DNA from 3 places in the Dickeya parazeae Ech586 genome. Region 3 is predicted to be linked to each of the others. Evidence: predicted binding sites of a transcription regulator. Region 3 holds the regulator's gene; each other region holds the start of a gene.
What was found. Region 3 encodes CRP, which controls carbon source genes, mostly activating them, when cyclic AMP is high. Its sites were predicted from a motif close to ATGTGANNNNNNTCACAT; they were not measured.
Positions count from the first base shown of each region.

Region 1: the regulator CRP is predicted to act here: its motif matches at 3,083-3,100, upstream of DD586_RS13820 (YfcZ/YiiS family protein).
Region 2: the regulator CRP is predicted to act here: its motif matches at 3,438-3,455, upstream of bhsA (multiple stress resistance protein BhsA).

Region 1 is NC_013592.1:3,157,374-3,163,710, reverse strand. Features, by position in the region: gene mqo (malate dehydrogenase (quinone)) at 1-1,432, shown strand, start outside; gene fadL (long-chain fatty acid transporter FadL) at 1,507-2,772, opposite strand; gene DD586_RS13820 (YfcZ/YiiS family protein) at 3,154-3,450, shown strand; gene fadI (acetyl-CoA C-acyltransferase FadI) at 3,818-5,131, shown strand; gene fadJ (fatty acid oxidation complex subunit alpha FadJ) at 5,128-6,337, shown strand, end outside.
Region 2 is NC_013592.1:132,841-139,177, forward strand. Features, by position in the region: gene DD586_RS00545 (type III PLP-dependent enzyme) at 1-661, opposite strand, end outside; gene DD586_RS00550 (hypothetical protein) at 654-965, opposite strand; gene DD586_RS00555 (helix-turn-helix transcriptional regulator) at 1,609-2,361, shown strand; gene DD586_RS00560 (acyl-homoserine-lactone synthase) at 2,327-2,965, opposite strand; gene bhsA (multiple stress resistance protein BhsA) at 3,548-3,793, shown strand; gene DD586_RS00570 (YicC/YloC family endoribonuclease) at 4,067-4,930, opposite strand; gene DD586_RS00575 (LysR family transcriptional regulator) at 5,060-5,968, opposite strand; gene DD586_RS00580 (dipeptidase) at 6,096-6,337, opposite strand, start outside.
Region 3 is NC_013592.1:4,291,166-4,297,502, reverse strand. Features, by position in the region: gene DD586_RS18755 (aminodeoxychorismate synthase component II) at 122-697, shown strand; gene argD (bifunctional acetylornithine/succinyldiaminopimelate transaminase) at 831-2,054, shown strand; gene crp (cAMP-activated global transcriptional regulator CRP) at 2,139-2,771, opposite strand; gene DD586_RS18740 (OsmC family protein) at 3,101-3,508, shown strand; gene DD586_RS18735 (phosphoribulokinase) at 3,598-4,467, opposite strand; gene DD586_RS18730 (YheU family protein) at 4,642-4,878, opposite strand; gene DD586_RS18725 (hydrolase) at 4,875-5,873, opposite strand; gene DD586_RS18720 (LysE family translocator) at 5,992-6,337, shown strand, end outside.

The DNA of each region.
Region 1 (6,337 bases), 1.1 Mb from region 3:
GGCTCTGGAGCCGAACTGGACCATCAGTATGGTTGAGCGGCTGGACAACGTCGCGCAAGAGAGTTCCAACGGCTGGAATAACGCTGGCACCGGCCACTCGGCATTTATGGAACTGAACTACACGCCGGAAAAAGCCGATGGCTCGATTGATATCAGCAAAGCGGTTGAAATCAGCGAAGCGTTCGAGGTTTCCCGCCAGTTCTGGTCTTATCAAATTTCCCATGATGTGATGAAAGACCCGTCGTCGTTCATCAACAGCGTACCGCACATGAGCTTCGTGTGGGGGGACGAGAACGTCAATTATCTGCACAAACGCTATCAGGCGTTGCAGCACAGCACCTTATTCCGCGGCATGGCGTTCTCGGATAATCCGGAACAGATAAAACAGTGGATTCCACTGGTGATGGAAGGGCGAGACTCACAGCAGAAAGTTGCCGCTACCCGCATGCCGATTGGTACCGATGTCAACTACGGCGAAGTAACCCGCCAGTTGGTGAATGGGTTGCAACAGCATTCGACTTTCAACCTGAAACTGAACAATGAAGTGCGTGATATCAAACGTAACCCGGATAAAACCTGGCGCGTTGTGGTCGCTGACCTGAAAAACGGTGGGAAAGAAAGCGCGATTAACGCGAAGTTTGTGTTTATCGGCGCGGGCGGTGCGGCACTGCAATTGTTGCAGAAATCCGGTATTCCGGAAGCGAATAACTACGGCGGCTTTCCGGTCGGTGGTGAGTTTTTGGTGACGGATAATCCGGATATCGTAAAACGCCATCTTGCCAAGGTGTATGGTAAGGCGTCGGTTGGCGCGCCACCGATGTCAGTTCCTCATCTGGATACTCGTATCTTTGATGGTAAACCGGTGCTGCTGTTTGGCCCGTTTGCAACTTTTTCCAGCAAGTTCCTGAAAAACGGCTCATTGTGGGATCTTATCTCGTCAATGAACACCTCCAATGTGATACCGATGATGGATGTGGGGATCGATAATTTCGACCTGGTGAAATACCTGATCGGGCAGCTGATGATGAATGATGATGACCGTTTTGCCGCGCTGAAAGAGTATTTTCCGCAGGCCAAACCGTCTGACTGGCGCCTGGCGGTAGCGGGGCAGCGTGTTCAGGTCATCAAAAAAGACAAAGAGCAAGGCGGCGTACTCAAACTGGGTACCGAGATTGTCAGCGACAAAGACGGAACCATTGCCGCACTGCTGGGGGCTTCGCCGGGTGCATCCACCGCCGCGCCTATCATGCTGAGCCTGTTGCAAACGGTGTTTAAAGATAAAGTCGCCACGCCACAATGGCAGACGAAGCTAAAAGAAATCATCCCGTCTTACGGCCAGAAACTGGAAGGCAACATCGAGCTGACGAATACGATTCGCCGTTACACCAGCAGTACGCTGAAGCTGGATTACATGGAAGTGAAACCGGAGTAATCACCGCATCAGTCATCGCTATGCAGGAAAGCAAAAGGCCGCAATCGCGGCCTTTTTTACGCACACAGACGGTGTCAGAAGCTGTAGTTAAAGTTCACACCGTACAACCACGCCTGCCCTTTAGAGGTAAAGGTGTAGGAAGGCACGCTCTGGGAAATGCCCGGCTCGTGGATAGTCACTTTCTGGCCATGCATGTAAGACACACCCACATCGACCGACGCGTCTTTATTGAAGGCGTAAGTGGTACCGGCGCTCAGCCACAGACGATCCTGATCCGGAATGGAGATAGTGCGTTTGTCAGCCGGAACCGGGCTATCGTCAAACGCGATACCTGCACGGAAAGTCCAGTTGTTGTCGTAGTAGTAGGTTGTTCCCAACGCGATACGGTAGGCGTCGTGGAAGCTCTCGTCTTTTTGGAACAACTGCTGGCCGTTGCTGCCGGTAGCGCGCAGTTCCTGGAATGCGCTCCAGCTGGTGTAGGCCAAGCTGTAGTGAACGGCCCATTGCGGTGCCACACGGTGGTACGCGGAGAATTCCCACATTTCCGGCAGGTTGAGCGTCAGCTTACCGGGGATGGTGGTACCGCTGGTGCCGCGTGGCGCTGCCAGGTCACTTCGGAACGAACCGTTAAAGTCGATATCAACTTTGGAACGGTAGCTCAGGCCAAAACGGTTATTTTTATCCAGCTCGTACAAGAGACCGGCGTTCCAGCCATAACCCCATTCTTTACCGTCCAGATGTGTTATCTCAGCGGTTGGGTTCACGCGCAGCGCCGGGCCGATTTCACCGGCATTACGCACAATTTTGGCATCGGCGTATACGGCGTTAACACCCAGACCAAAGCTGAAATGCTGGTTGAGGCGATAGGCGGCGCTCAGGTTCAGGTTGGTCGTTTTCAGGTCGGTTTTGCCCGCAATGGAACCAGCACTGTAATTATCACTGAATTCGGTCGCCAGACCGAAGTTGGTGGTGGCAAAAGCACCTACCGCCCACTGATCGTTCAGCGGCATGATGAAATGCAGGTTAGGTACCCAGGCGTTGGGCGCGATGTTATCGGCGCTGGCGTCACGGCCGCTGCTGCTGGTGCCGTGCAGGTTGATGTCTGGGTCAATATAGGTGACACCGCCAGAAAACGACGGGCGATCAAACATCGTCATCGTGGCTGGGTTGCGGCTGCCGGAGCTGGCGTTATCTGCAATGGCACTTTCACCGGAGAAAGCACGCCCGAGACCCGATGAAGAGAATTCATTCAACTGGAAACCCGCTGCGGTTGCATTGGATGCCATGAGCGCCAGCGCCACAGCAAGTGATGTTTTCTTTAACAGGACTTTCTGGCTCATGACCGAAACCTCACTGATATTGGCTATTTTTGTTAGCGTGTAACAAGGGACGCGCATTGTAGGGGGGCTTACTGGGCTGACAAATCAGACCAGTTACGAAAAATATAGAATTAACACTATGAAATGTTTTCTTAAAGTTCCATGTATGTTGCAAAAATGATTCAAGAATTTGGATCTGGTTAACAAATGTTATGGTTGTGTTTAGGATTTTTAGCTTATTTCATTGAAAAATAACGCTAATGCGTGATCTGTGTCACGCAATGCCCCTTTAGTTGGTAAGTGCTAGTGATAGGCCGTCCGTGTGAGTAAAATGAGAGCCAGATTACATTGATGGCCCGCTTCCGCTTGAGGAAGCGCCTGTCACCGCAGAGGAGTTTTGCCATGACAAACGCGATTAACAAATGTAGCGCAGAAGAAACCGCCGCCTGTTGCTGTGTGGATGTGGGAACCGTAATGGATAACACCGACTGCACGGCGTCTTACAGCCACATTTTTACCAGCCGTAGCGATGCAGAGCAGATGCAGACACAATTAACGGAAAAAGCCCGTTCAGTTGAATCTGAACCTTGCGTGATTGATGCCCGCCTGTCTGAGGTGGACACAGGGGTCAAACTGGATATGGATTTCACCTTCAGTTGCCAGGCGGAAACGCTGATTTTCCAACTGGGTCTGCGTTAATTCTCCGCTGTGCCAACAGCCCTGCGCGGGATCTAACCTGCGCTAACAGCGGCCCAGAACGGGTCGGGATTCCCGCGCACTCTGCCTCGTTTTGTGTCTGACACGGAGCGAGGCGGTATTTCTTCGCTATCATCTCGTCATTATTTCTGTCATTCCTGCCATTTTCATTTCTGCGTTTTTGCTGTCTTGTGCCGTGTCGTTTTTCGTCTGGTTATGCCCTGTCGTATCGCTATATCTACTGTATCGGCGTACCGGGAAGCGTGGCGGGGTTCGCTGTTTGGTATCGGCTTGTTTGCATAATGTAATCTTCAGGTTAACAATGATTTCAAACCTCCTCGACCTCTGAAAAGGGATGAACCTCATGGTTATGCGCGAAGTCACGCCGTTGCTCACCCGGCGCGGCGATCGGATTGCGATTGTCAGTGGATTGAGAACCCCGTTTGCCCGGCAGGCGACGGTATACCATGGCGTTCCGGCGCTGGAGTTGGGGAAGCTGGTGGTTAATGAGTTACTGCTGCGTAGCGGTGTTGAACCAGAACAGGTGGATCAACTGGTCTTCGGACAGGTGATTCAGATGCCTGAAGCCCCCAATATTGCGCGTGAAATTGTGCTGGGCAGCGGCATGAGTGTGCATACTGATGCTTACAGTGTTTCCCGCGCCTGCGCGACCAGTTTTCAGGCGGTGGCTAACGTGGCGGAAAGTATTCTGGCTGGCACTATCGGCATCGGTATTGCTGGTGGCGCGGACTCAGCATCGGTGCTGCCGATTGGCGTTAGCAAAGCGCTGGCGCACACCCTGGTGTCTCTGTCGCGTGCCAAAACACTCAGCCAGCGGCTGGCGTTGCTGGCCCGATTGCGCCCCCGGGATTTACTGCCGGTAGCACCGGCCGTCGCGGAGTATTCCACCGGCTTGCGAATGGGGGATACCGCTGAACAGATGGCGAAAGACTACCGTATCAGTCGCGACGTGCAGGACGCGTTCGCTCACCGTTCCCATCAACGGGCGGCACAGGCCTGGGCTGACGGTGTGTTACGTGATGAAGTGATGACGGCCTGGGTGCCGCCGTATAAGCAGGCCATCAGCGAAGACAACGCCATTCGGCGTGACAGCGCGCCAGAACAGTATTCCCGCCTTAACCCCGCCTTTGACCGTCGCTACGGTAGTGTGACCGCGGCTAACAGTTCGCCGTTGACCGATGGCGCCGCGGCGGTGTTGCTGATGAGCGAATCCCGGGCCAGCGAACTGCGCTTGACCCCGCTCGGTTACCTGCGCAGTTATGCCTTTAGCGCGATTCCGGTACAGCAAGACATGTTGGCCGGGCCTGCGTACGCCACGCCACTGGCTCTTGACAGGGCAGGCATCCGGCTTGATGACCTGACGCTGATTGACATGCATGAAGCCTTTGCCGCTCAAACGCTGGCCAATCTTCACCTGTTCGCCAGTGCGGCATTCGCCCGCGACAAACTTGGTCGTAGCACACCGTTAGGGGAAGTGGATGAGGCGCGTTTTAATGTCCGCGGTGGTTCGATTGCTTATGGGCATCCGTTTGCGGCAACCGGCGCACGAATGATCACCCAAACGTTGCATGAATTGCGTCGACGGGGCGGTGGGTTAGGCTTGGTGACCGCCTGTGCGGCGGGTGGTCTGGGAGCTGCGATGGTGGTGGAGGTGGCGCAATGACGGAGCAGTTAGGGATGGATCAAACGGATGAGCGCGGCACCCACGCCGCTTTCCAACTGACATTTCGCCCTGACCACATCGGGGTTATTACCGTGGATGTCCCCGGTGAAAAAGTGAATACCCTGAAAGCGGAGTTTGCTGAGCAGATGCAAGCCGTGCTGTCACAAGCCCGGCAGTACAACGGCTTGCAGGGGCTCATTATCCTGTCAGGAAAACCCGCGTCGTTTATTGCGGGCGCGGATATCGGCATGTTGGATGCCTGTGCCGATGTAGCCAGCGCGCAGAAGCTAGCCGAAACCGGCCAGCACACGCTGGAGGCGATCGCTCATCTGCCGTTCCCGGTGGTGGCGGCTATTCACGGTACCTGTCTGGGTGGTGGTCTGGAACTGGCGCTGGCTTGCGACTATCGGCTCTGTACCGCCGATGACAGCACCCGCCTCGGATTACCGGAGGTGCAACTGGGGCTATTACCGGGGGCTGGCGGTACTCAACGCCTTCCACGACTGATAGGCGTAGATCGTGCATTGGAGTTAATACTTACCGGGCGACAACTGCGGGCTGCGCAGGCACGGCGTATCGGGCTGGTTGATGAAGTGGTGGCGCCAGCCGTCTTGCTGGAGGCGGCGCTAGGTTTTATTCGTCGAGGTAAACGGCAGGTGACCTCACCCGGCTGGCGACACCGGTTACTGATGCTGCCGTATGTTCGCCGTTGGCTGTTCGAGCGGGTGCGGCGACAGACGCTGGCAAAAACCCAGGGCAACTATCCGGCGGCGACGCGCATCATTGAGGTAGTGCGCTGTGGTCTGGAACAGGGGCGTCAGGCCGGTTATCAGGCGGAGGCCCGCGCTTTCGGGCAATTGGTGATGTCACCGGAATCCGTGGCATTGCGGCGGTTGTTTTTTACCACCACAGCATTGAAAAAAGATTTTGGTGCGCCGGTAGCACCCGGCCCATTACGCCGTGTCGGCGTGCTGGGCGGCGGGCTAATGGGGGGCGGTATCGCCAGTGTGACGGCGCTGAATGGTCAGTTGCCGGTAAGGATTAAGGATATTCAAGAGCAGGGGATCACCCAGGCGTTACACAGTAGTTGGCAACGGCTAAACAAGCAGGTGGCCCGTCGGCGTATGACACCAGCAGAACAGCGGCGACAGATGAGCCTGCTCTCCGGTGGCACCGATTATCGGGGGTTTGAGCATGTTGATGTGG
Region 2 (6,337 bases), 660 kb from region 3:
TAGCCTGAGCGTTGAGAATACGCGTTCCCAGATAGACATGAAAACCGCGCACGGCAAGGGAAGGCCAGCGTGACAGACAGGTCAGCACGGTTTGCAACGTATCCAGCGTCATCCCGAACTGGGTGGGTTTTCCGCTCATCACCAGTCTGGCGTGTTCACTGCTAAAATTCGGGTTGATGCGTAGCGCCACCGTCTGCACGGTGCCAGCCTGTGCCGCCAATTGGTTGATGTTATCCAGTTCGGTGACGGATTCCGCCACAATCGCCCGGATACCGCAATCCATCGCATGCGACAGCGCCGCTAGCGACTTGCCCGGCCCGACATACAGAATGTGTTGCGGCAAAACCCCGGCTGCCAGCGCGGTATCCAGTTCCGCCGGTGAGCACACCTCGCACCCCGTCCCTTGCTCCACCAGCGTTTTCACCACCGACAGGTTCGGGTTCGCCTTCAGAGAATAGTACACCGCGGTGTCGGCTGGCAGTTGCTGATAGAGATGCTGAAGCTGGCGACGTAGCTGGCGGGCGCTGTAGACATAAAAAGGCGTGCCGACATGCCGGGCGATCGTCGCAACCGGTATCTCTTCTACATAGCCGTTGGCAAATAGACCATCGTTAGCAAACAGCGCGTCAGGCTGGGTGGCGGGGTGAGCAGGGTCAGCCATGATGAAGCCGCTCACGCAGGAAAGCTGTCAGACTGGTCAGATTCTGGAAGGCATCGAACACGCGGTCGTCTGTCAGATCAAACAGGTCGCCGGTCAGGTTGTAGGCCGTTTCGCAGTGATCGCTGAGTACGGCAATCAGGCTGACGATATTGATGGAATCCAGCAGCCCTTCGGCACCGAACAGGGCAGCGCCTTGAAAGATCTCGGTTATACGCCCTTTATCGATGCCGATCGCGGTGAGTTTATCACGCAGAAGGGTATGCAATGTGTCATCATCGTGATGAGTCACTACCGTATAATCCATTCTACTCCCCTTATCGTTGTTTTTTTGGGAGTATAACCAGCGTTGTCTTCGGGCGTTTTGTTTGAGATTGCATGCCCGTTGATGTATCGGGAGTTATGTCGTCAGTTAGGCGGCAAAAGGCCCATAATGTATTCTGATGGCAGTATTTCGCGGCGTTTACCGGTGATTTATGTCAGAAGCCTGCGGTGGGGAGAGAGTGGAATAAGAGTGATGGAATAACCGTGGCGGATAAAATGACCTTTCCCCCTCCTGCGAACGGTAACAGGAGAGAGAAGGGTTAAGAATAAAATAACACTATTGACCTGTCATACTTCAGATGACCAGCAAGACTGGCGACCATAATCATCTCCCGTTAGCGGCTTAACACCTACTGTTGGCGATGCGTCTGGTGGCTGCCTGATGGCAATCGAATTATTCTGGGTATAATTAATAGACTAACAAATATTTCCCTGGTGTGCGCCAAATTGGCTTTCCGATCGCTAATAGCGATCAGCGTTTTTTATTTTCATATTTGATGTTATTTTTTGAAAATTCTAAGGATTTTGTATCGGGAAAGATAGTTAGACTTAGGTATAGGTTGATACTATACTTTCGTGCCGTCATGATCAGATTGCACTGTCGTACACGATTTTGGGAGAGTTAGATGTCTATATCATTCTCTAACGTTGACTTCATTAATAGCACAATACAAAACTATCTTAACAGAAAGTTAAAGAGTTATGGCGACCTGAAATACGCCTATTTGATCATGAATAAGAAAAAGCCGACGGATGTGGTCATCATTTCTAATTATCCATCGGAATGGGTTGAAATTTATCGGAATAATAATTATCAACATATCGACCCGGTTATTTTGACGGCGATTAATAGAATATCACCTTTCTCCTGGGATGATGATTTGGTTATCAGCTCAAAATTAAAATTTTCCAGAATATTCAATCTCTCCAAAGAATACGACATTGTTAACGGTTATACCTTTGTGTTACATGACCCAGCTAATAATCTGGCTACATTGTCTTTCATGTTTGAAGAAAACCGCAGCGGAGAACTGGAAGAAATTGTCCAGAATAATAAAGAAAAACTGCAAATGCTGTTGATTTCCGCCCATGAGAAGCTCACCTCCCTTTACCGGGAGATGAGCAAAAACAGAAACAACAGCAAGTCGCAGGAACCTAATCTTTTCTCACAACGAGAAAATGAAATTCTCTACTGGGCAAGTATGGGAAAAACGTATCAGGAAATTGCACTTATTCTTGGTATTACCACCAGCACCGTTAAATTTCATATTGGTAATGTTGTCAAAAAGCTGGGTGTACTGAATGCCAAACATGCTATCCGGCTTGGGGTCGAAATGAACCTGATCAAGCCAGTGGAACCAGTAAAGGCAAGGTCTTAAGCTGCTCGGACTCGGCCTGTGTCATTTGGGTAATTCGCTCAATCAGCGCGTGTCGGCTGTCGTCATCTGTGGGCAGATGCAGCAAATAAATGCGCTCCTGTTTTTCCGAGAGCCCTTGCTGAATGATGGAAATGCGCCAGCCTGAACGTTTTAACAAGGTCAACATCGGGTGGCTGACAATAGTGAGGATGCCGTCGTAGTGGTATTTTCTGGCATAATTAATCATAGCGAGGAATAACGTCAGACATGCCGGATTACGAGTACCAATTAAATTTCTTACCCGATCGCGATCAACAAAAAAACGGCTGGATTCAATATAATTCCCTTCGGGGATCTTGAGGTTATCGAAATAAGAGTAAAACGTACCGGTAATCATATTGGGGTATTTTATTTCTATAAACCGGACGCTACAAATCACCTTTCCCTCCTTGACGCCTAAAAGGTAGGTGGTGTGCTCATTATCATACTCGTCGAACTCCATTCCATTAATACAGTTGACGGCCCAGTCAAGACGGTCCTTAAATGTATCTTTGCGTAGTGTAAACACCTCATCCAGCTTGTTATTTGACATTAAGCTAAAACTCACATCAAATATTTCTAACATATTTCCCCCTGTCCTTAACTTCATGTCTTTTTTTCGCAGAAACTCACCTTGTGGGGAGATATTTTAACGTTTTTATTGCTTGATTTTCCAGCGTGATTATTTGATGTCATTTAAGGGAAACTGATTTTAATTAGTTGACATATTATTTCCCTATCCACTTTTGTGGCGTATGCCAGAAGTGAGATAACTCCCGCAGGGAGCGTGATAATATCCATCCCACAAATAATAATATTTGGAATAATATGCAGGCGTATTGAACAACGCCATGTGTTGTCTCTCCAGCACGTGCCTTATGAACGATGATGAATAGCGTAGCGAACTCGTCGGTAGGGTGGTGCTTATTCTGTGCCTGGGTTCCCAGCCCATGTGCCCGGCAGATTTTCTTTGTCTCCCCCACATACTCAAAAAAACATCCAATCAGATGCGCAGTAATCGACTGAATACACTGCGGTTTCATATTTCTGACATAGGAGTGTGATATGGATCGCACTTTTTGTGAAGTTGGGTATAGTTACCATAGTGATAATTGACTTGTCATTTACGAACACTCTTAACAACGAAGACGTAAAAAAGGAAACTATCATGAACATGAAAACTGTCTTTACTGCCATCGCATTGAGCACCCTGTCCGTCGGCGCTTTTGCTGCAACTGAAATCCAGTACCCGCAGGGTCAGGAAGTCGGCAGCATCTCCGCCAGTGCCAACACGCTCGATAGCCTGCAGGCTAAACTGGCTGCCAAAGCGGATGCCGCTGGCGCTAAATCATTCCAGATCACGTCCGTTCAGGGTGACGACACGCTGCACGGCAACGCGGTTCTGTATAAATAATGTGATTGACGAGGTGGGAAGGGCTCGCTCTTCCCATCCTCACCTGCTGTGATAACCCCCTCCCCTCTTCTGTGTTTATTTTTTAGGTTTTTATTAACCGGGCTCTGCCCGGTTTTTTTATGGCTGATGGGGGGTATGAGAGGGTCGGAGTCCCTGAAGTATCGGAAAGCTGTTGTAAAACATTGATATTTATTTGGGTTTTATGACATCAAAAAAGCCCGCTATGCGGCGGGCTTATTGGTTTTTTGATGGTGGGTGATGCGTTGTGAGGTGTTACTCAATATTCTGAATCTGTTCCCGCATCTGCTCAATCAGCACTTTCAGTTCGATGGCGGAGGCGGTGACGTCGGCGTTGATGGATTTGGAACCCAGCGTGTTCGATTCGCGGTTGAATTCCTGCATCATAAAGTCCAGACGGCGGCCGACGGCTTCCTGCTTGTTGAGGATTTTGTAGGTTTCCCGCACGTGGGCTTCCAGCCGGTCGAGTTCTTCGGCCACGTCGATGCGTTGCGCCATCAGCACCAGCTCTTGTTCCAGCCGGTTGCCGTCGAGCTGCACCTGCGCTTCTTCCAGCTTGCTTTGCAGTTTTTCCCGTTGCCACTGCAGAATGTTCGGCATGTGGGCGCGGACTTTGGCGACTTCGGCGCTGACGCCGACCAGGCGCTGTTCAATCAACGCTTTGAGCGCGTTGCCTTCGCTTTCGCGCGCGAGGATAAAGTCGTCCAGCGCGGCTTCCAGCGCCTGCATCAGCTCCGTGCTGATGACGTCCAGATCCTGCTCCTGTGCCGACATCACTCCCGGCCAGCGCAGGACGTCGAGTGGGTTGACCTCGCCTTCGTCACTTTGCATTTTCACCCAGTTCGCCGCTGCGACCAGCTGTTTGGCCAGCGGCTCGTTGAGGATCAGTTGCCCCTGTGAACGTGGGTCCAGTTCAAAACGCAGGCCACACTCAATTTTGCCTCGGGTCAGACGGTTGCGGATGCGTTCGCGGATTACCGGCTCCAGGCTTCGGAATTGTTCGGGTAAACGGATGTAGGTTTCCAGATAACGCTGGTTTACGGAGCGCAGCTCCCAAGCGGCGCTGCCCCATTCACCCTTGATTTCTCGCCGGGCGTAAGCGGTCATGCTACGAATCATCGGTGCATACCTGTTAAGAAGTGATGGGGTAATTATAACGGGCGCTTTACTAAAAGCGACAGCGGTAACGGGCTGACAAATCACGGCTTCCGGCCGGGCAGTGCCGTGGCCGGAAACGTAAGGAGGGAATCAGGCGGCGTCCAGCAGCGGCTGGCACTGGCTGGCGAGTTCACGGCACTTACTTTTCAGCACCTGTTTGAGTTGCAGGATTTCGCGAGATTGCGGGATATCGCGGCGGCTTATCAGCATCACTTCGAACGGCAGTGGCTGGCTGATGGGCACGATTTTGAGCTGGTCGGCGTAACGACGGGCGGTGAACAGGTCGACAATACCGGTGCCGCCACCTGCCAGTACCATGTCGGCGATCACCGAATAGGTTTTGATGTACAGCGACGCGGCGGGTTTAAGGCGGCGATCATGCAGTGCGCGATGTACCACCTGGCCCAGCGGGTCTTGCTGTTGCATCATCAACAGGTTGTTATGGCACAGCCATTCCAGCGATACCGGCCCTTGTTGCGGGCTGTCTTTCGGCAGGATCGCCACCATACGTGACTGGCACAGCGGTTCGGCCAGTAAATCTGGCGGCACCTGCTGGCCGAACACCAGCGCCAGGTCGAGCTGGTGCTGCTGAATGTTCTGGCACAGGGTGCTGAAGTGCTCGGTGACCAGCTCGATGTTCATGAGCGGCACCTGCTGCTGGAACTCGACCATCGCCGGGGCGACAATCATCTGGCCGAAGGCGTGAGCCGCACCGAGCCGCATGGTTTCGCACTGGCCTTTGCGAATGTTCTCGGTCAGGCGGGAAATCGCCTGCAACTGGCTGTAGAGCTGTTCTATCTCCGGCATCAGCCGTTGCCCTTCCACCGTGGGCACTAAGCCTTGCGAACGCCGTTCGAACAGCGCGAATCCTAATTGCTGTTCGGCGTGATTCAGCACCCGGCTGACGTTGGGTTGGGAAACGTTGAGTAGCCGTGCTGCACCGCTGATGGTGCCGGCCTGAACGATCGCCTGAAAGACTTCGATGTGGCGTAAACGCATAACCTGAGTCCTGTGTATGGTGTGTTCCCGACCGGCCCGATGGAGCACGATCCAACGTATAAACAAGCAAAATTCACGCCAGATAATTGAAAAACGCGGTGCAACCGCTGTAAGCCGCGCCCGCTGGCTATTCGCCCCAGGTGGCTTCCAGCACGCGCAACCAGTTGCCGTAACAGATTTTCTCCAGAAGAGTGCGTGAGTAGCCCCGCCCGGCCAGTGCTTGCACCAAAATGGGGAAACCGGCCACATCCTTCATGTCTCCGGGGATGGTGGTGCCATCCAGATCAGAACCGAAGCCGACGCCATTTTCTCCCAGTTTTTCCAGCAGATACTCCACATGACGGACGATCTCCTGCACCGTAGCTGCCG
Region 3 (6,337 bases):
CCAGACGCTATCCTGCTATTGCAGATTTTTCGCCAAATAAGAAAAATTGCGGGTATTTTTGTGGGTATCGCAGAGTGATTTCCGTAGTTTACTTATTACATATCAGTAATTTAAATATTATATGCTGCTACTTATCGACAACTACGACTCCTTTACCTACAACCTGTACCAGTATTTTTGCGAACTGGGTTCAGAGGTGCTGGTCAGGCGTAATGATGCGCTGACGCTGGCAGACATTGAGCGGTTATCGCCGCAACGACTGGTGATTTCTCCCGGCCCCTGTACACCGGATGACGCAGGGATCTCGCTGGCGGCGATTCGCCATTTTGCCGGTCAACTGCCGATTCTGGGGGTATGCCTGGGGCATCAGGCGCTGGGACAGGTATTTGGCGCTCAGGTGGTGCGCGCCCGTCAGGTGATGCACGGCAAAACCTCGCCGGTACGGCATACCGGGCGCGGTGTGTTCGCCGGGCTGGCAAACCCGCTCACTGTCACGCGTTACCATTCGCTGGTGTTGGAAAAAAATACGCTGCCTGACTGTTTTGAGGTCACTGCATGGACTGAGTTTGACGGTGATATCGACGAGATCATGGGGATACGTCATCGCTCGTTGCCGCTGGAAGGTGTGCAGTTTCATCCAGAAAGCATCCTCAGCCAGCAAGGGCATCAGCTATTGAAAAATTTCCTTGATTTATAGTCGGATAGCGCAGGTCAGGACGGGTGTATCGGATTAGCGATTGCCTATTTTTGATTTTTTATGCATATTTATTGATTATATTTTCACTTAAAATCTTCACTCCACACTACGGGATATGACAACGGGGCAGCAAATGGCGACAGAGAAAGCAGCAGTAACACGGGATACTTACGATAAGGTAATTCTTCCGGTTTATGCACCCGCGCAGTTTGTGCCGGTAAAAGGCAAAGGGAGCCGTGTCTGGGATCAGCAGGGCAAAGAATATATCGATTTCTCCGGCGGCATCGCGGTAACGGCGCTGGGACATTGCCATCCGGCGTTGGTGGCGGCGTTGAAAGAGCAGGGTGAAACCCTGTGGCACACCAGCAACGTATTCACCAACGAACCGGCGCTGCGTCTGGCGACCAAACTGATCAACGCCACGTTTGCCGATCGTGTGTTTTTCGCCAACTCCGGTGCAGAAGCCAATGAAGCGGCGTTCAAACTGGCACGGCATTACGCCATTACCCGTCATAGCCCGTACAAAACCAAGATAATCTCGTTTTACCAGTCGTTTCATGGTCGCACCTTGTTTACCGTGTCGGTCGGTGGTCAGCCGAAATATGCCGATGGCTTCGGCCCGAAACCGGCGGATATCGTGCACGTGCCGTTCAACGACTTGGACGCGGTCAAAGCAGTAATGGATGACCACACCTGTGCCGTGGTGTTGGAGCCGATTCAGGGCGAAGGCGGTATTACGCCAGCGACACCGGCGTTCCTCAAGGGGGTGCGTGAGCTGTGCGATCAGTATCAGGCGCTGCTGGTGTTTGATGAAGTACAGTGTGGTATGGGCCGCAGCGGTAAGCTGTTCTCTTATATGCACTACGGCATCACGCCGGATATTCTGACCACCGCGAAAGCGCTGGGCGGCGGTTTCCCGATCAGCGCCATGCTGACCACGGAAGAGATTGCGTCGGTGATGGCGGTTGGGACACACGGCACCACCTATGGCGGCAACCCGCTGGCTTGCGCGGTGGCGGAAGCGGCGCTGGATGTGATCAATACACCGGAAGTGCTGTCCGGCGTGGTCGATCGCCATGCGCGTTTTGTGTCTGCGCTTGAGCGCATCAACGCCCAGTACGGTATTTTTGATGAAATCCGTGGCATGGGCCTGCTGCTGGGCGCACAGCTAAAACCGGCCTGGCATGGCCGCGCCCGTGATTTTCTGGCGGCATCGGCAGATCTGGGGTTGATGATTTTGGTGGCAGGGCCGGATGTGATCCGTTTTGTGCCGTCGCTGGTGATCACCCCGGAAGAGATCGACCAGGGGATGGCACTGTTTGAAAAAGCCGTGGCGCAGGTAGTGAAGGGCGCGTAATCGCGGTTGCCGCCTTTAGCTGAAGTGAAAAGAGCGTGCCATGTGGCACGCTCTTTTCACGTCTACAAGCTAGCTGATGATAAATCAGCGAGTACCATATACCACGATGGTTTTACCGTGGGCGGAGATCAGGTTCTGGTCTTCCAGCATTTTCAGAATGCGGCCGACAGTTTCGCGGGAACAGCCGACGATCTGGCCGATTTCCTGACGGGTGATCTTGATCTGCATACCATCCGGGTGGGTCATGGCGTCCGGCTGTTTGGCCAGATTAAGCAGGGTTTGCGCGATGCGGCCCGTCACGTCGAGGAACGCCAGGTTGCCGACTTTTTGCGAGGTCACCTGCAGACGACGTGCCATCTGTGAGGACAAGCGCATCAGAATGTCCGGGTTGACCTGGATGAGCTGGCGGAATTTTTTATAGGAGATTTCAGCAACTTCACAGGCTGTTTTCGCCCGGACCCACGCACTGCGTTCCTGCCCGTCTTCAAACAAGCCAAGTTCGCCAATAAAATCGCCCTGATTCAGATAAGACAGAATCATTTCCTTGCCTTCTTCATCCTTGATCAGCACGGCAACCGAGCCTTTCACGATGTAGTAAAGCGTCTCTGCTTTTTCACCCTGGTGGATTAGGGTGCTCTTCGATGGGTACTTGTGAATGTGGCAATGAGAAAGGAACCATTCGAGAGTCGGGTCTGTTTGCGGTTTGCCGAGAACCATTCGCTGTTATCCTCTGTTGTTAATTCACTGCGCAAATCACAGGGCTCAGAGTTCCCTGTACGGCGTGATAACATAGTTATAATTCAATTCCGTCCTGGCGGAATGACGTCAGGGAATATACTGAGGCTGTCTATCAGATGACGCCAGTAAGCCGGTGGTGGGTCAGGCATCGGCTCAACAACACATGCCGGTTTACGCTTTTGTTTGTAACACAGGTTGAGTGTAGTGTCTTGTGTTGTCTCGCTTCAGCATGATTAAGCTCTGATTATCAGGCTTTTTTGTACATAAGCGATGTAAAATTTCAAAAATAATTGATTGAGGACAAAATTATGCAGGCGCGGGTGAAATGGGTTGAAGGGTTAACGTTTCTTGGTGAATCCGCTTCCGGACATCAACTGCTGATGGATGGCAACGCAGGCGATAAAGCGCCCAGCCCGATGGAAATGGTACTGATGGCCGCAGGCGGATGCAGCGCCATCGATGTGGTGTCTATCCTGCAAAAAGGCCGTCATGACGTGGTGGATTGTGAAGTCCGCCTGACGTCTGAACGCCGTGAGGAGGCACCGCGCCTGTTCACCGCCATCAACCTGCATTTTATCGTCACCGGCAAGGGCTTGGGCGATAAAGCCGTGGAGCGCGCGGTGTCGCTGTCAGCCGAAAAATACTGCTCTGTGGCGTTGATGCTGGGAAAAGCCGTGAACATCACCCACAGCCATGAAGTGATCGCGCTGGATTAAACACCTCTGCTCGCGGTGGTGTGCTGTCCTGGCCACCGCGTCGTTAAGCGCCGGTTTATCGGCGCTTATCATCGCTCTTATCGCCGGTGTCAGTCGATTTTATTGCCTTCCATCAACCGCTGCACCAGCGGCATCATGATCAACTCCATCGCCAGCCCCATTTTGCCACCCGGTACCACCAGCGTATTGATGTGGGAAATGAACGAGCCCTGCAACATGGCCAGCAGGTAGGGGTAATCAATGCGGTCCAGACCCTGAAAGTGGATCACCACGAAACTTTCGTCCATCGAGGGAATGGCTTTGGCGGCGAACGGGTTAGAGGTATCAACCGTCGGCACCCGCTGGAAGTTGATGTGGGTGCGGGAAAACTGCGGGGTAATATGGGTGATGTAGTCTTCCATCGAGCGCACGACGGAATCCATCACCGCCTCGCGGGAGTGACCGCGTTCGTTAACGTCGCGTACCAGCTTCTGAATCCATTCCAGGTTGACTATCGGCACCACACCGACCAGCAGGTCGACATGCCGGGCAACATCATGCTGCGCGGTGACCACGCCGCCGTGTAATCCCTCGTAGAACAGCAGGTCGGTCGGCTCTGGCATCGGCTCCCAGGGCGTGAAAGTCCCCGGCACCTGATTGTAGGGGATGGCTTCATCATAGGTGTGCAGGTATTTGCGGGTCTGTCCGGTGCCGCTACGACCGTATTCGATAAAGGTGTTTTCCAGTTGGCAGAAGTCGTTGGCTTCCGGCCCGAAATAGCTGATGTGACGCCCCAGATCCCGTGCCTTGCGGATCGCCATATCCATTTCCGGTCGGGTATAGCGGTGATAACTGTCGCCATCCACCAGCGCGGCGCGCAGATTCAGTTGCTGGAATATCTTGCGAAACGCCAGGCTGGTGGTCGTGGTCCCCGCGCCGCTGGAGCCGGTGACCGCGATAATCGGGTGCTGGTGCGACATGGTGTGTAACCTCCGATGTGTAGGGCAATCTTCGGTGAAGTCATCATTCGATGAGTAAGGGCTATGCCGTGCAGAGCCATCAGGCCATGTTATATCTGATCCATGTTAGATCTGATCATTGTTAGCATGTTTATCGCACACTGACACGGCAATTTACGTTTTTAAGCGATTGATTCAGGGCTGATACCGTTCATTATTGCTGAGCTGGCGGCGGGGCATGATATTGACGGTTTCATGCAATTCCGACCACACCAGGACGACCTCGCCGTGCGCCAGTTGCTGACGTATATCTGCCACTTTCTCTTCCAGTGTGCGCTCCTGCTCGCCGTAGTCGGTGCCTTCACGCAGGACGAACGATTCAATCAGATTTTGCAGTGTTTCCGGTGCCAGTTCTTGCCAGGGAATGATCATGCGTGCTGCTCCAGATAAGGGGTAAACCACTCGGGAATACGGTGCTCCAGCCACAATTCAGGCTGTCGCCAGGATCCGCCAACAAAACCGACATGACCGCCATGTTCCGTCAACTGGTAGTCGATATTGGTCGGGAGTTGCGAGACATCAGCGATGACTTCCGGCGTCATAAACGGGTCGTCTTTGGCGTGGATGACCAGTAATGGCTGGCGGATACGCGGCAGTAAAGGCAGGGCGCTGCTGCGTCGGTAATAATCGGTTGCGTCGGTGAAACCGTGCAGCGGTGATGTGACCAGCTCGTCAAACTCTCGCAGGCGATGCACCCGACGTAACCGACTGGCGGACACCGGCAGGCAATCGGGGTACATCGCCAACTTGTGCAAGGCGTTGCGACGCAGTGAATTCAGCAGATAGAACTGGTAGAGGCGTGAAAAACCCTGTTCCAGACGAGTGCTACACGGCTCGAGCATCAATGGCGCGGATACCACCGCCGCGGCATCCAACGGGCAGGACGCACCTTGTTGCGCCAGCAGGCAAGCCAGCATATTCCCACCCAGAGAAAACCCCGCCGCGACGGTGGGGACGTCACCCAGCGTCTGACGCAGCCAGTGCAGGAAGTAGCGTGCGTCTTCGGTTTCACTGGCGTGATACGCCCGTGGCAGGCGGTTCGGTTGTCCGCTGCAACCACGAAAGTGCATCACCACCGCCAGCCAGCCGCGCTGTTGGCAGGCGGCCATCAGTCCGTGGGCGTAAGGGCTGTGAAAACTGCCTTCCAGCCCGTGAAACAGTACCACACGGGGTTTATGTGCTGCGTGTTGTGGCGCTTCGCTCCAGGCCAGGTCGATAAAATCGCCGTCCGGCAAGGTCAGACGCTGCCAGACGGGTTTCAGAGCCGCATGACGGCGAAGCAGACGCGGTAGCAGCGTCTGAATATGCGGGTTGCGCCCACCCGGCAGGGGCTGAAAGCACGCATTACGGTAAGAAGAATTATTCATAAAAAGAGAGCCATGATGAAAAGAGGCATTGGGGCCCGCCGCGGCATGGTGAAGCACTTGTCTGCATCCTGTCGCGCTGCTAGGTTTAACGTCCCTTATGTTAAAGGATCGTCGTTTCATGGAGCACGTCAGCCTGTTTCTTTCAATGCTCGGTTTCTTGTGGGTCGCTGCCATTACACCTGGGCCCAATAATATGCTACTTACGGCCTCCGCAGCCAACTTTGGCGTATTACGCTCTATGTCGTTGATGCTGGGTATCATGATCGGTATGCAGAGCATACTGTTGTTGGTGGCACTGGGGCTGGGTAGCCTGATCCTGCTTTATCCCTCGCTGCATCTGGCGCTGAAGCTACTGGGCAGTGCCTATCTGCTGTGGTTATCGTGGAAGATTGCCACGGCGGCTTACGAAAAGCTGGATACCGAAACGGCACCGCCGCGGCCGATTCCGTTGTATCAGGGTGGGT